DNA from 3 places in the Pedobacter lusitanus genome. Region 3 is predicted to be linked to each of the others. Evidence: riboswitches for the same ligand, from Rfam matches in the RefSeq annotation. Region 3 holds a riboswitch; each other region holds the start of a gene.
What was found. A riboswitch is a leader RNA that binds a small molecule or an ion and turns the genes downstream of it on or off. The one in region 3 is predicted to bind S-adenosylmethionine.

Region 1: another riboswitch for S-adenosylmethionine. It lies ahead of metH (methionine synthase); the one in region 3 lies ahead of PL_RS03695 (O-acetylhomoserine aminocarboxypropyltransferase/cysteine synthase family protein).
Region 2: another riboswitch for S-adenosylmethionine. It lies ahead of PL_RS02710 (SusC/RagA family TonB-linked outer membrane protein); the one in region 3 lies ahead of PL_RS03695 (O-acetylhomoserine aminocarboxypropyltransferase/cysteine synthase family protein).

What each region holds. Positions count from the first base shown of each region.
Region 1 is NZ_CP157278.1:4,099,937-4,105,520, forward strand. Features, by position in the region: gene metH (methionine synthase) at 1-2,544, opposite strand, end outside; SAM riboswitch class I at 2,653-2,762, opposite strand; gene PL_RS17600 (Bax inhibitor-1/YccA family protein) at 2,992-3,741, opposite strand; gene PL_RS17605 (hypothetical protein) at 3,792-4,361, opposite strand; gene murQ (N-acetylmuramic acid 6-phosphate etherase) at 4,369-5,175, opposite strand; gene PL_RS17615 (S41 family peptidase) at 5,368-5,584, shown strand, end outside.
Region 2 is NZ_CP157278.1:592,363-597,946, reverse strand. Features, by position in the region: gene PL_RS02710 (SusC/RagA family TonB-linked outer membrane protein) at 1-2,123, opposite strand, end outside; SAM riboswitch class I at 2,527-2,629, opposite strand; gene PL_RS02705 (TlpA disulfide reductase family protein) at 2,689-3,822, opposite strand; gene msrB (peptide-methionine (R)-S-oxide reductase MsrB) at 4,110-4,613, shown strand; gene PL_RS02695 (DNA alkylation repair protein) at 4,620-5,426, opposite strand; gene PL_RS02690 (winged helix-turn-helix transcriptional regulator) at 5,539-5,584, shown strand, end outside.
Region 3 is NZ_CP157278.1:816,128-821,711, forward strand. Features, by position in the region: gene idi (isopentenyl-diphosphate Delta-isomerase) at 1-456, opposite strand, end outside; gene PL_RS03685 (lipocalin family protein) at 620-1,099, opposite strand; gene PL_RS03690 (trans-sulfuration enzyme family protein) at 1,164-2,270, shown strand; SAM riboswitch class I at 2,435-2,547, shown strand; gene PL_RS03695 (O-acetylhomoserine aminocarboxypropyltransferase/cysteine synthase family protein) at 2,800-4,110, shown strand; gene PL_RS03700 (homoserine O-acetyltransferase family protein) at 4,144-5,202, shown strand; gene PL_RS03705 (homoserine dehydrogenase) at 5,203-5,584, shown strand, end outside.

The DNA of each region.
Region 1 (5,584 bases), 2.8 Mb from region 3:
ATAATTAGGCGCTATTTTTACAGCGGCGTGAATTCTTGAAGTCGTTGCTCCTCCGATTAGCAGCGGTACATTGAATCCTTCACGTTCCATTTCTTTGGCAAAGTGAACCATTTCATCCAGCGAAGGAGTGATTAATCCGCTCAGACCAATAATGTCTGCTTTGATTTCCTTTGCTTTTTTAATGATTTCCTGAGCAGGAACCATCACCCCAAGATCAACGATTTCAAAGTTATTACAGGCTAGAACCACCCCTACAATATTTTTACCAATATCATGAACATCACCTTTTACGGTGGCCAGTAATATCCTTCCGGCCGAGGAACTCTGGTTACCATCAGGATTATCCAGTTTCTCCTGTTCGATAAAGGGAAGCAGGTAGGCTACAGCTTTTTTCATTACCCTGGCTGATTTTACTACCTGTGGAAGGAACATCTTTCCTGCTCCGAATAAATCCCCTACGATATTCATTCCGTCCATCAGCGGACCTTCAATTACCTGAATGGGTCTGTCGTATTTTTGTCTGGCTTCCTCTACATCGGCATCAAGATATTCTATGATTCCTTTGACCAGAGAGTGGGAGAGGCGGGATTCTACAGATTCTTTTCTCCACTCCTCATCCTTAACCAGTTCTTTCCCTTTGGTTTTTACAGTTTCAGCAAAATCTACCAGGCGTTCCGTTGCGTCTTCCCGGCGGTTTAGCAGTACGTCTTCCACCCGTTCCAGTAAATCGGCAGGAATAGCCTCATAAACTTCCAGCATACCTGCATTCACAATACCCATATCCAGACCAGCTTTAATGGCATGGAAAAGAAAGGCAGAGTGCATTGCTTCACGTACTGTATTATTCCCTCTGAAAGAGAAAGATATATTGGATACCCCGCCACTTACTTTCGCGTATGGAAGATTTTCTTTGATCCAGCGTGCTGCATTGATAAAGTCAACCGCATAATTATTATGTTCTTCCAGTCCGGTCGCTACTGTTAAGATGTTTGGATCAAAGATGATGTCTTCGGCCGGGAAGCCAATTTCGTCAACTAATATATCATAAGAACGTTTACAGATTTCTTTTCTGCGTTCAAAATTATCAGCCTGTCCATTTTCGTCAAAAGCCATCACCACTACAGCTGCACCGTAATTCATAATCTTACGTGCACTTTCACGGAATTTATCTTCTCCTTCTTTCAGCGAGATGGAGTTCACAATACCTTTACCCTGCAGACATTTGAGACCATTTTCAATGACACTCCATTTAGAAGAATCGACCATGATTGGCAGTTTGGAAATATCCGGTTCTGAAGCAATCAGATTAAGGAATTTAGTCATTGCTGCTTCAGAGTCAAGCATCCCCTCGTCCATGTTCACGTCAATAACCTGGGCACCACCCTCTACCTGTTGTCTGGCAACGGTCAGTGCGGCTTCATAATCACCACTTAAAATTAATTTGGAGAATTTCGGGGAGCCCGTGATATTGGTTCTTTCACCAATGTTGACAAACATGCTGTCGGGTGTGATGGTTACGGGTTCTAATCCGCTCAGGCGCAGATAACGTGGTATTTCTGGGATTGCTCTGGGAGTAACGTTTTTAGCTTTTGCAGCAATAGCTGCGATATGCTCTGGCGTAGTGCCACAACAACCACCCACAATATTGACAAAACCATGCTGAATAAAATCTCCAACCATTGAAGCTGTTTCATTTGGCATTTCATCATAGGCTCCAAATTCGTTTGGTAATCCTGCATTTGGATAAGCAGATACATAACAGGGTGCCTTGGAAGACAGTTCCTCAATGTGAGGTCTCATGTCTTTTGCACCAAGGGCACAGTTGAAGCCAATACTTAGCGGGTTGGCATGAATGATAGAATTCAGGAATGCCTCTACCGTTTGTCCGGATAAAGTTCTGCCCGAAGCATCGGTAATCGTTCCGGAAATCATGATTTCAATTTTCCGGTCAATGACTTCCTCATATCTTTTGATAGCAAAAATGGCTGCTTTAGCATTCAGCGTATCAAAAATAGTCTCAATTAACAGTAAGTCAGAACCTCCGTCCACCAGACCTCTGACCTGTTCATAATAGGCGTCAACGAGTTCGTCAAAAGTTAAAGCCCTGAATCCCGGGTCATTTACATCAGGTGAAATGGATAAAGTACGGTTGGTAGGTCCCACGGCTCCTGCTACAAAACAGCTGCGGTCAGGATTGGCTGCCATGAACTCATTTACTGCTTCTTTGGCAATTTTAGCCCCTTCAAAGCTCATCTCATAATCCAGCTCTTCCATCTTGTAATCCGCAAGGGAGATCCGCTGCGTACTAAAAGTGTTGGTCTCAATAATGTCTGTACCTGCTTTGAGGTATTCTGTGTGTATAGCCTTGATAATATCCGGACGTGTAATATTCAGCAGGTCGTTATTACCTTTCACATCACATGGATGATCCTTAAAACGCTCTCCTCTGAAATCCTCTTCCGTCAGGACATAGCGCTGGATCATGGTGCCCATAGCACCATCAATGATTAGTATTCGTTTTCCAAGCTCTTCTCTTATGCTCATTCTCTGTGTTGATGGGTAGCCATTTGTCCGTATAAAGCTCTTTAATAGTTTAATACGGGAAATTTTATATAATATGGCCTAATCAGAAATCCGGTATCGGATCGAATTAACTTATCTTTCAGGAACGGCCGAAACTGTTCGAGTAGAATGTAGCACCTTGTAAGCACAGGTTGCTAAGACTTCGTCGGGTCTAATCCCTCCATCTTTCTTTATAAGCGGATACAAAAATGCAACAAAGAAAAATGATTTCCAAGAAAATAGAGTTTAAAGCATATAAAATTGCAAAAGTCAAGCAAATATATCAGCTGCCCGGAACAATGTTCTGTGGGGCTGTCGTATAAGCAGGGAGTAGGAATTTGAAGAATGAGATTGCTGAAAAGAAAAATAAGCTCAAAAAAAAGGCTGACAGTTATGATTCTGTCAGCCTTTCTGAATAAAATATGCTGTTTATTTTCTTCCGCCGAATATTCTCAGCAGGAAGATAAAGATATTCAGGAAGTCAAGGTATAGGGATAAAGCACCCATGATTGCTAATTTCTTAGTATCATCAACAGCCATAGTACCACCGTTTTCTTCTATACCGGCACCGATACGTTTTAATTTCTGAACATCATAAGCAGTTAATGCAGTAAAGATTGCCACACCAAAGAAGCTCATGATATAGTCAAAGCCTGAACTTTTCAGGAACATATTCACTACGCTGGCAATAACCAGACCGATTACACCAACCATCAGGATGGACCCGAATTTACTTAAATCAGTGTTGGTTGTATAACCCAATATAGCCATCAGACCAAATATTCCTGCTGCAGCTGCAAAACAAGCTACTACCGAAGTCGTCGTGTAAGCCAGTAAAATGAAACTTAAACTAACACCAGTAAGCAGGGAATAAAGAATAAATACCCCAACCAGTGCTCCAAATGATAATCTGCTTAATCCAGCACTCATTAAAAGTACCAGCCCAAGCGGTGCAAACATTACAGCATAACCTATAATAGACATTTTGCCAGTTTCCTGGTTAATCAGGTAGCTGAACATTTCAGGTGTGTTAGCCATGTAAACTGCGGCAAATGTAGAGATACCCAGTGCTACGAACATCCATAAAAACACGTTGGCAAAGAATTTCTTTGCAACAGTTCCAGATTGGTTTTCCACAAAAACTGACTGTTGTGACCAATTATTATTATTGTTATCCATGTTATTTTAAAATTTAATTAAATATACGAATCTATTTGTATCAGCAAAAGCTATGCCCCTAGTCTTTTTGTCAGAATTTCTTCAACTTTATGGAAAATCTGAAGCGGTTTGATTGTTCTCCATGCCAAATCGTCAAGTTCCCCGCCGAAATTGATGTAATAATCAATGTTGCTGCTTCTGAATTCTTCTATCACATGAGGATTAAAATTCAGACCTGTGATCCATCCATCTTCCACATCCTGAAACCATTCTTCGTAATAACTGTCTTCTGAAGCATGGAAATTGAGGATGTTTTCTCCGATCAGTATAAATTTATTAATGCCCTCATCTATCATCAGTTCCAGTATCTCCCGTTTTAACAGCATAATATCGTTTCCTATAGCATCATTCCACTCCCCGATAAACTCAATAATAGCATAGTGATGATCATAATCGACGAACAGGACTTTAATATAAAGTGTATTCGAGCCAAAATCATCCCATTGCGGGTGAATAAGAAAGTTATATAACTGTTTGTCGAAATAAAACTCTGAATATTCTGTATTGTAAAAGGGTGATTTGGGATCCTCGGCAGCAATATAATCATCGCGCCAGCGGTAAAAAGGTTCTATTTCGTGCATAATATTTTTATTTAGTAGCGGCTTCAACAGCCTTTCTTACACTTCCGTAACGAATAAGCAGCTCTTCTGCTTTTTTATAATCGATATGAAGTTCGTTCATAACCATCTGTGTTCCCCGGTCAACCAGTTTATGGTTAGTTAACTGCATATCTACCATTCTATTACCTTTGACTTTACCCAGTCTGATCATCACTGTCGTACTCAGCATATTGAGAACCAGTTTTTGGGCTGTTCCTGATTTCATCCGGGTAGATCCGGTTAAAAACTCTGGTCCGACAACAACTTCAACCGGAAAATCACTGGCCTCTGCTACCGGACCACCTTCATTACAGATGATACAGCCTGTAAGTACCCCGTTTTCCTTTGCTTTTTTTAATCCGCCAACTACATAAGGGGTGGTGCCGGATGCTGCCAGACCAACCAGGCTGTCTTTATCATTTATATGGTATTCCTGTAAATCTATCCAGGCCTGAACGTCGTCATCTTCTGCATTTTCCACCGCCCTTCTGATGGCTTTATCTCCACCGGCAATGATCCCTACAACTTCATCAAAAGATACGCCGAATGTAGGCGGACATTCCGAAGCATCAACCACACCTAATCTGCCGCTTGTACCTGCACCGATATAAAATAATCTGCCGCCGTTTTTCATGCGTTCAGCAACGGCCGTTGCCAGTTTTTCAATCTGAGGGATGGATTTTTCAACTGCAAGCGGAACCGTTTTATCTTCGTTGTTTATACTTCTCAGAATATCAAGCACTTCCATCTGGTCAATATGATTGTACTTTGATTCTTGTTCAGTGATGCGTATCATATCATTTTGTTTTTTGATAAAAATCGTCAATTTCTTTTTAACGGGGAAATATGAATACAATTAGGTGCATTTCAGACGGGAAAATTTATGAACAAATGAGGATTAAAATTAAATATGAAACAATTGCAATTCTAATGAGGTTAATTACTTAATTGACAAGGTAATTTCATAACTTTGTACAACTGCTTTTTCATGAAACCAACTACCCGTAAAAACCTGCTTATAGCGATCACTTATTCTGTAACATTAATAGGTGGTATGTTTCTGGGCTACAAGTTTTTAAAGGACCAGGGTTTCACCTTTCAGCGAAATGTTCAGTTTGCTGATAAAAATTCAAATAAGGTTGATGAAATTATCAATCTGATCAATAGAAATTATGTGGATGAAATCAATGCAGATACTTTAAGTC
Region 2 (5,584 bases), 220 kb from region 3:
AGCAGTCTGAAATCAGTTCCAAGTTCATAACCGTTAGTGGTTTCCGGTTTCAGATTTTTTGAAGCCAGGGTGCCGCTTTGTGTAAAATATGTGCCATTGGTAAAGCCTGTGACAGAATTAAATACAGGATCAAGACTGTAAGGGCCTATATTCACCAATCCGGTTTTGGATACAGCTCCTCTGATTTTCAGATAATTGATATACCTGGTTTCCTTTAACTGCGGGAATGCATCTGATACAACAAATGATAAGTCTGCAGAAGGGTAGAAAAACGATCTGTTTTCCTGACTTAACAGTGATGTCCAATCGTTTCTTCCGCTGAGGTGAAGATAAAGGTAATCTTTGTAACCAATTGTGGCATCGGCCCATAAGCCATATAATTTACTCTTATAATTACCTTCTGAAGCATCGGCCACTCCTGTACGGTTACCTACATTGTAAAGGCCTGGAATAATAAGTCCGTTAGCTCCAACACCTACATCTTTAGATGTTTTATTGACAGAAGATGCACCCAGAATTAAATTGAGGGAGAAGTCCTTAATGTCCTTTTTGATATTGACCAGGAAATCATTGCTGAATCTTGAAGTTTGATTGGCATCATCTGATACAGTTCCTGCAAAATTTGTTTTACCTAATGATTGTGAATAATCGGTATATATACCTATAGCATTACTTGTTTTTTGAGTATAGTAACGATTCGACAGACCAGCTCTGTAGGTGAAGTTTAACCATGGGAGCGGAGTCCATTTCAATTCTACTTTTCCCGTTAGATAGGAGTTTTTGGATTTCTGACGGTTATTGGCAGCATCCCAGTAAGGACTCAGGTAAAAAGGGCTGTAAAAGCCATCAAGAGTTGCATATTTATTATTCTGCCAGTCCTTGTAATCCAGTATTGGGATATTTGCCGGAACGTTAATCAGATCTGCATATACAGTAGAGGTAGCGCTGGTAATATCATAATTATTCTCTACATAGTTGGCCGAATAATCTATATTGAATGTAGGAATGATTTTTCTGGTTCCGTTAAACCTCAGTGATGTTCTGGTATATTTATCGCCAGGTGTTGTTCCTCTGCCATTCAGGTATTGAGCAGCAACATAAGTAGTTGATTTGGTATCTCCCGAAGAGACCGAGAAATCAGTCTGATTGCTCAGGCCGGTTTGCCAGAAATCATTTCTGTCTGTTCTTGGGGAATAAAGAGCCTGCTGCTGCTCTCCGTTGGCCAGCGGGAATCCAAGTGGTCTTAAACTACCATCAAATGCAGGACCATATTGCTGATTCTCGGTAGGACTGAAAATCTGGGCGTCAGCTGTTGACCCGGCACCAAATCTGGTTTGGAGTTTAGGGAAGAAACTGACTTTTTCCAGAGTTGTGGTATTGGAGAAACGGATAAGTGGTTTTCCGTCCTTGCCTTTTTTAGTTGTGATCAGTAAAACTCCATTAGAGGCTTCAGAGCCATATAGGGTAGCTCCGGCAGCTCCGTTTAATACAGAAATTTCATCTACATCTTCGGGGTTCAGGTTACCAAGTATGGAACTGGGAACAACAACGTTGTCCACAACGACAAGTGCTGTATTATCACCCGTAAGAGAGCGGTTACCTCTTAATACTAACCTGTAATTTGGATTTACACCACTTGTAATCGCATTTGCCTGTAAGCCGGCAATCTTACCGACCAGTCCCCCGGCAATTGTAGGGGATTTGCCGCTGGTTAGCTCTTCGCTATTAATCCTGGTTGCCGTATAACCCTGCTCTTTAGGTTTACGAAGGATACCTCCGGCCGAAACTACGACTTCGTTGAGGTTGTTATCATCAGGAACCAGGCTAACGTCAATGGTAGTTTTTCCGTTTAGTTTGTATCCATATCTTTTAAAACCTATAAAACTGATAATCAGTATATCCGAAGGTTCTGATCTTTTGATAGTGAATGTGAACCTTCCATTTGCAGCTGTTGTAGCTCCCAGATTGGTGTTTTTTAATTTTATACTTACTCCGGGTAAGGGTAAGCCATCCTCCTGCGAGGTTATTATTCCGGTGATTGTTTTTTCTTGTTGTGCCTCTGCAATAGTTGTTGTAGCAAGTATAAACAGGAATATAAAAAGTTTAAGTAGAGTCTTTCTCATTGCATAGTGTTAGTAAAGTTTGGGGTGTAGTCTTCCAGGTCGTTTATTGAACTAAATGACTTTATTGATAAACTGAAATGTTAATTTGTTATGCTAACCCCAACAATGACGAGCTGAAGGCACATCAATGAAATTCTCTCCATACAGGGGTATGGAATATGTATTTATAATTTTCATTATATTTGTTTTGGTGGTTAAACATTAATTCGCATTTATGGTCACGTAACCGTGGTATATCACTTTCATAAGGAGCGGGCTCTAACCGCTCCTTATTGTTTTACGGTATCGTTTTTTTGAAATTTTAAGAATTGTAATTTATTGCATAATACTCCTTTCTGAAAGGGTGAATAATATTAACTGATTTTTCAGGCAGGGGATGAATTCTCCATCGAAAGGGTATTCATACTTATCTTTATTACTTGCGCAATAATAAGGAATTAGCACCTTGTCGCGGACAGGTTGCTAAGACATCGATGGGCCTTTCCCTCCGTCTTTCTTGATAAGAATTATAATTTTAAGAACTGATTGTACGTAATAAATATTTATTTACGAACGGTATAAATAGCTATTTGGATTTTGCATCAAAAATTTCTGCAAGTTTGTTATGCAGAGCTTCTTCTCTTAATCCTTTTGCGATAATTTTGCCGGAAGGATCAATCAGGAAGTTTGATGGTATAGATCTGATTCCATATAATTTTGCCACAGCATTATCCCAGAATTTCAGATCGGAAACCTGCGTCCAGGCTAGTTTATCATCTTCAATAGCTTTTAGCCATGCCGCTTTTTTTCCTGGCTGGTCCAGTGAAACACCCAGCACAGTAAATCCTTTGTCTTTATACTGGTTGTAAGCACTAACTACATTGGGGTTTTCCTGTCTGCAGGGACCACACCATGATGCCCAGAAGTCTACCAATACGTACTTCCCTTTGAAGTCTGATAATTTCACTGGTTTATCGTTAACATCATTCTGCGTGAAGTCTATAGCCTGCAATCCGACTTTTGTCTTTTTTGCTGCCTCAAAGTAGCCTGCTATGCTTTTTCCGGTACTGGTCTCTCTGACTTTTGGTGAAAGAGCCTGAAACAGTTGTTCTGCATCAGAGTGAACTTTGTCATTTGTAGCTAACTGAGACAGCACTACAATACTTATGTATGAATCCGGGTTATTACGTGCGTAATCAAGATAAATAGGGGTTAGTCCTGCTGAAATATTTTCATAACGCTTTTCAAAACTATCTATAAAAGCTTTATCTTTTTTCTGTTCGGGAGTGAATTTAGCATATTCAGCATTGAGTATGTCAATCTGATCCTGAACTGTTTTTGACTGGGATTTGAGTTTGCTGTTGTCTCTATTGATCAATGAACCGTTTATTGTGGCTTTTTTTAGTGAGTCAGTTGCAGCTACTTCAATGTTGCCTGATTCCAGATAAAAGGGAAGTGCATCACTTTTAACTCCCTTTACATTTGATTTTTTGTATAAAACACCTCTGGCTGGATCTTTAATTTTGCCATTGAAAGTAAATGTGCCTTTTGCTGCTATCGCAGAGTCCAGAACACTCTTTCCGTCTGCAATGTAGTTCAGGAAAATTTTATCCCCTGGCTGCAGGCTTTTAATTTCTCCTTTTATGCTAAATGGTTGTTGAGCAAACAGGGCAAATGGGAGCAGGGCTCCGGCGGCAAGTAGTGTAGTTTTTTTTATCATAGGTAATATTTTTAGGTGGTTCATCAGCAAAGGTAAATAAATACTATAAAATTAGTATACTTTATTTTGATATTTCTTTTTTTAAGTAATTTGACCTGGATTGTCCCGTAATTAGAAATAAAATAATTAACTGACAGTAAGTTACGATTGTTTTTATTCTTTTAAAAACCAGGGCAATCAGATCTGACGTAGGTTTAGTTAGCTATCAGTTAAGCATATCAAAAGATATTTTTAACTGACTTGTAAGGTTCTGTGTTTTTTAACGACTAAAAGATAAAAGAAGATTTATGAAAACTATATTAAACTCCATGGTGCTTTTATTGTTGTTTTTCTCTGGCTACAGTCAAAATAAAACCACAAAAAACCCTTATTATTCCAGAACAGATACCACTGTATTAAAGGTAAGTAACACCGTATGGAAAAAGATTCTTCCGGCCGAGCTTTATGCGGTTGCCAGGACGGGGGCTACCCAGCAGGCTTTTACCGGCAGTCTCTGGAATTCGGAACGTAAAGGAACTTATTACTGTGCTGTTTGCGGAAATGCCCTGTTCAAGTCTGATGCGAAGTTTGCAAGTACCTGCGGATGGCCCAGTTTTTTCGAGCCTGTCAGAAAAAAAAGTACGGTATACAGAGAAGATAATTCTCTGGGTATGCAAAGAACAGAAGTGCTGTGTGCACGTTGTGGTTCACATCTGGGACATATCTTTGATGACGGGCCGGCACCAACGCATAAGCGCTTCTGTATGAATTCAGTATCTCTTGACTTTGAACCTGATGGCTTAGGCAGATAACCGGATCTATTTGTTAACTGTTCTTAATGCTTTTTTCAGGATATAAGCGGTTTCTTTAGAGCCGCTTTCCTTTTCCCATTTTGCAGTGGTTGCGATCACAAAATCCGGCCGGGTTTTGCTGGCATCATTCAACCAGTTGCCAACACTATCCTGTACGTATTTTGACGGATCTGATTTTAATGGTTCTAAAATAGTAAGACCTAATACCGGATTGTCTTTCAACTGGTCTATATGATTACACCAAACTCCTCTTGGACGTGTCGCTTCAGTGCTGAAGCGCCTGATGTTTTCATCAGCCATCGTGGTCCACCCGGACAGGATATGAATACTCTGAATAAGGTTTTGTGTAATAGGCTGTCTGACTGCCATCCAGCATATTTCCCTTACACCAAAATGTTGATCGGCAGCAAACGGTTGTATCGCATCAAGGACCTGCAAAATTGATAAGTCTGTATTTTTACCAATCATATAGGTAGCCCAGCACCGGACTAAATCAGCCTGATGTTGCGCCATCAGCTCAAATATCTCCTGGTCCTCATGAATAGCCGCCTGTTTCAAAATGGTTGTTCCTATAGTCTCATTGATCGTATTTACAGTTTGTTTTTTGAGCTGGGTGATCTGTTGAATCACCGGTTCAAAATATAATATTCTTGCAGTCTGAGTTAGAAAATTCTGTAGCAGAAATTTCTGATCAACAGCTAACCACTCTACTAAATTGGCAGTTTCTATAAATCCGGAATTTAGCTGTTCTAAAATGTCCCGGGGAATATCTTTAGTTGATCTGGCTCCTTTGCGTTTGGCTGGTTTACTCATTGCTAGTCCTTGCTGATTTGTTTATTTTATCTGTTTTGCAAAGATTTATAAAGATATTGTAGACCTACAATACCGCATATTTTTATCCCATAGGACCGGAAAAGACATTTGTATGAAATCCAGAGAGATAGCAGAAGAAAATAAAATTTGTCCATTAG
Region 3 (5,584 bases):
ATCTGGATGCAGAGCTATATCTTTTTCAACAGCTGCCAGACTAAGATACTTCCAGTCAGAGACTTCATCAGGATCCGGGACCGGAGACAGGTTCGCTCTGCCAAAAAAGACATGATCCAGTTCATGCTCTGTTAATCCATTCTCAAATTCGGCCTTGTAGATAAAACTAAACTGATGCGATAAATCACTGGTCATATTCATTTCTTCCATTAACCTCCGGTTTGCTGCATCAATCAGCACCTCTCCTGGTCTGGGATGAGAACAGCAGGCATTGGTCCACAATAAAGGAGAATGGTATTTTGCAGCTGCACGTCTCTGAAGCAGAAATTCCTTTCGATCATTAAAAATAAAGACGGAAAGTGCACGATGGAGTAAACCCTGCTGATGTGCAGCCATCTTCTCCATAATACCTGTTTCATTATCCTGCCTGTCAACCAGCGACACATATTCTGTCATATTCTTTATTTCAGCAAGGCTGATTCAGCTTTAAATCCAGCATCTGAAGTTCCGGTGTCAAAGATAAAAATTAAAAAGAAGCAACAGCACGATTTTTTTGACATAAAAAAAGCTGCCTCTTTTAATCAGAGGCAGCCTGGATGGTGTTGGTTTGATGTAAAATCTATTTCATTGCTTTGGTGAAATTCAATATAATGTAAGCAGGATTTTTTCCATAATCCACAGGCGATTTTAGTACCAGATTATCTCCTGTTGCCTGAGAAAGAATCAGTCTGTAGCCTTCAGTTACATTCTTCGCTTTATCTCCCTCATATAATTTTTTGAATTGAAAAGTCTGGTCTGCAGTACTTACTGACCAAAAAATACTTTGTGTTCTGGTAGGACAATCTGCAGTTCCCGGAAGCAAATATGTTCCATTTCCACTATTTGTTAATTTCCATGTACTACCGATAAAACATTTGTAAGAAGCTTCATTAAAGAGAGATTTCACATTCATTGCTGGTACGCCATCAAAAGTGATGTCATTTAATACCCAGTTTCCAGACACATTTCCTCTTTTCATAGCACCCTTAGGTGTATTACAACTTTGTAAAACCATCAATGAACTACATAAAATGGCTGCTATAACTAATATTCTTTTCATATCTTGTATTTTCGAAAACAGCTTACATAAATCCTGCCAAAAATTACCCGAAAATTAAAATTCTATGCAGACCGAAACGATTGCCATACATGCCGGAAACCTAACCCACAGTACCACAGGGGACGTAACACCACCTATCAGCCTCTCCACTACATTTTTCAGAGATGAAAATGGTGGCTACCCTGGCGGACATATGTATAGTCGTGTCAGCAATCCCAATCGTTCTGCACTCGAAAAAGTTATGGCTGATCTGGAAAAAGGCACAGATGCCTGTGCATTTTCTTCTGGAAATACAGCCGGAATGACTGTTTTTCAGGCCTTACCTCCGGGTAGTCATATTATTGCACCTGATGATATGTACTGGGGTTTCAAAAAACAACTGCAGTCAATTTTTGAAGGTATTCTGACTATAGACTTTATTGACCTTACTCAACCTGACCTCATAGAGGAGCATATTAAAAGTAATACCGCAATGATATGGGTTGAAACACCTTCAAACCCACTGTTAAAAATTACAGATTTAACTGTTGTCTCTGCAATTGCTAAAAAACATAAGTTAACCCTGGCTTGTGACAGCACTTTTGCTTCACCTTGTTTCCAGAATCCTATTCTGCTGGGCGCAGATATAGTCATGCATTCTTCAACCAAATATATTGGCGGACATAGTGATGTACTGGGCGGTATTTTAGTCACAGCTGTTCAGGATGAATTATGGAGCAGAATCAGAAATATTCAGCAAATCGGAGGTGCTGTTCCCTCTCCTTTTGATTGTTTTCTTTTACTCAGAAGCATCAAAACATTACCATACAGAATGAAGGGGCATGCTGAAAACGCTATGGCACTCGCAAAGTATCTTTCTGTTCACCCAAAAATTGAAGCGGTATACTATCCCGGCCTGCCTTCGCATGCGCAACATGAGATTGCCACAAAACAGATGAGCGGTTTTGCCGGTATGCTATCTATTCTGGTTAAAGGAGATGCAAGAAAAGTAGTCAATCAGGTCAGATTATTTGCCCAGGCAACGAGCCTTGGCGGAGTTGAGAGCTTAATTGAACACCGCGCCTCTGTAGAAGGTCCTGACACCAAAACTCCACAGAATTTAATTCGGATATCCGTTGGACTGGAACATATTGATGACATTATTGCTGATATAGAGCAGGCTTTAGGCTAAAAAACGTCATTTAAAGCTCAAAGACAGCCTCCAATATTTAATTTAAGTCACTCACATACAGATTGTTGATTATTTTTCAGAATATTATTTTGGAAGTAATCACAATATCACTACATTTGTACCATATAGCGCAAGCTATTCAAGTCAACCCGGTAACTGGGTTTGATTTATAAAGAAGTGGCGAGAGACAGGCTCCGTGACCCACTGGCAACCCTCCCAAATGGAGAAGGTGCCAATTCCTGACCAGTCAGCATAGTGCTTTCTGGAAAGATAAATTAAGACAAAATGAAAACAAAATACCAACCATCGCAATCAGGCGAATCTGTTTTTTACACAATTGAGCATCTGCAGACTAATGCATGCATGTGTTGTTGCATCGGCTAAACAACAATCTTCCACGTAAAATTAATTTAGTTCAACCGGAAGGCCTCTTTTCAGAGGTATGCACTCCCTTATACGGATTTTGTACGCCATAAATCCCGTATCTGTCTGTAAACAATCCCTTTAATCAATTAAATCAAGCGCAATCATGTCAGCCAATTATAGATTCGAAACACTACAACTTCATGCAGGTCAGGAAATTGACCCGACTACCGGTTCAAGAGCTGTACCTATTTATCAAACTACTTCTTATGGATTCAAAAGTGCCGAACACGGGGCAAATCTTTTTGCTTTAAAAGAATTCGGTAATATTTATACCCGCTTAATGAACCCGACAACTGATGTTTTCGAAAAACGGGTAGCTGCACTGGAAGGTGGTGTTGCGGGACTGGCGGTTGCCTCCGGACAGGCAGCTCAGTTTATCGCTTTAAACAATATACTGGAAGCGGGTGACAACTTTGTTTCTTCTCCTCACCTTTACGGCGGTAGTTATAATCAGTTTAAAGTAGCCTTCAAGCGCCTGGGTATAGAAGTAAGATTTGCAGATAGTGATGATACACAGGATTTTGAAGCTAAAATTGATAAAAACACAAAAGCTATTTACCTGGAAAGTATCGGAAATCCATCATTCAGTATTCCTGATTTTGAAAAACTATCCTTAATTGCACAAAAATATGATCTGCCCCTGATCGTAGATAATACATTTGGTGCTGCCGGTTATTTATTCAAACCATTGGAGCATGGTGCACATATTGTTGTTCAGTCTGCGACTAAATGGATTGGAGGACATGGAACGAGTATAGGTGGAGTAATAATCGATGGTGGAAACTATAACTGGGGAAATGGTAAATTCAAACAGTTTACCTCCCCTTCTGAGGGTTATCATGGTTTGGTATTCAACGATGTATTTGGTATCGGAAGCGACTTTGGAAATATACAGTTTATCATCCGCGCCAGAGTAGAAGGTTTAAGGGATTTTGGTCCTGCCATCGCTCCTTTTAACTCCTTTCTTCTGATACAAGGCCTGGAAACTTTATCCTTACGTGTACAAAGACATGTGGATAATGCGCTGGCACTGGCCACATGGCTTGAAAATCATGAGGCTGTAAATAAGGTTTCTTATCCGGGACTGGAAAGCAGCCCTTATCATCAGCATGCAAAAAAGTATCTTAAAAACGGATTTGGCGCCGTGCTTTCTTTCGAATTGCACGGAGGTAAAGAACAGGCCATTCAATTTGTAAATGAACTTCAGTTGGTTAGTCATCTGGCTAACGTCGGCGATGCCAAAACATTAATTATACAGCCTTCTGCCACTACGCATCAACAATTGAGTGATGAAGAACAGGCAGCTGCAGGTATTACACCGCAATTATTAAGAGTATCTGTAGGGATTGAACATATCGACGATATCAAAGCCGACTTCGAGCAGGCATTTGAAAAATTGTCCTCCGGAAAATAGAGATAAGCTTAAAAAAGATAGAAAAAAAGAATAATGTCATCAACACATATATATAACCACGCAAAGCAATTTAAACTGGAGAACGGGAAGAAACTGCGTGGATTACAAATCAGCTATCAGACTTTTGGTAAGCTAAATGCGAATAAGGATAATGTAATCTGGGCTTGTCATGCCTTAACAGCAAATGCGGATGTATTAGACTGGTGGAAAGGTTTATTCGGAGAGAAGAACCTCTTCAATCCGGAAGAACATTTTATTATCTGCGCAAACGTTATCGGCTCTCATTATGGCGGCACAAATCCGCTAAGTATTAATCCGGTAACCGGAAATCCATATTATTTATCATTTCCTGAGTTCACTATCAGAGATCTGGTTCATGGACATCAGCTGCTTGCAGCACATCTGGAAATTAAAAAAATCAAAGTACTGATTGGTGGATCATTAGGTGGCCAGCAAGCTGCTGAGTGGGCTATAACAGATGGTAGTAAAATTGAAAACCTGATTCTGGTTGCTACAAATGCTTTTCATTCACCATGGGGGATTGCTTTCAATGAAAGTCAGCGTCTGGCGATTACTACCGATCGTACTTTTTACGCACAAAAACCTGATGGTGGTATCAAAGGACTGAAAGCAGCGAGAAGTATCGCTCTGCTTTCTTATCGTACTTACGAAGCTTATAATGCTACTCAACTGGAAAGCGTGAATGAGAAAACTGATGGATTCCGTGCTTCTTCTTATCAGAATTACCAGGGAGAGAAACTTTGCAAAAGATATAATGCCTATAGCTACTGGTATTTAAGCAAGGCAATGGACAGTCATAATGTAGGCCGGGGCAGAAAAAGTGTTGTTGACGCTTTAAACTCTATCAAATCCAATACACTGGTTATCGGTATTGAGAATGACTTTCTTTTTCCTTTAGTGGAACAGGAATTCCTTGGAAAACATATCCCTGATGCTGAATTCCATAGTATTAATTCAGCTTATGGTCATGATGGTTTCTTAATCGAAACAGATATACTTACTAATATAATAGGCAACTTTCTGAAGGAAAGTACAAACAAAAAAATTGTTAAACTGCATAAAACAGCATAAATGAGCAAGAAACTTAAAATTGGAATATTCGGTTTTGGAGTTGTGGGACAGGGACTGCACGACATCATCCGCGGACAGGATTTAAACCTGGAGATTATTAAAATAGCCATCAAGAATCCGGATAAGAAACGTAGTCTGGACGCTGGTCTTTTCACTACCAATCATGATGAAATACTGAACAATCCGGAGATCAATACGATCGTAGAATTAATAGATGATGCAGACGCAGCATTTGCAATTGCAAAAAAAGCTTTAATCAGCGGAAAGCATGTGGTTTCTGCCAATAAGAAAATGATTGCCAATCACCTGGAAGAGTTGGTGGAGCTGCAGGCTACTTATGGTACGTCTTTACTTTATGAAGGTGCTGTATGCGGGAGTATCC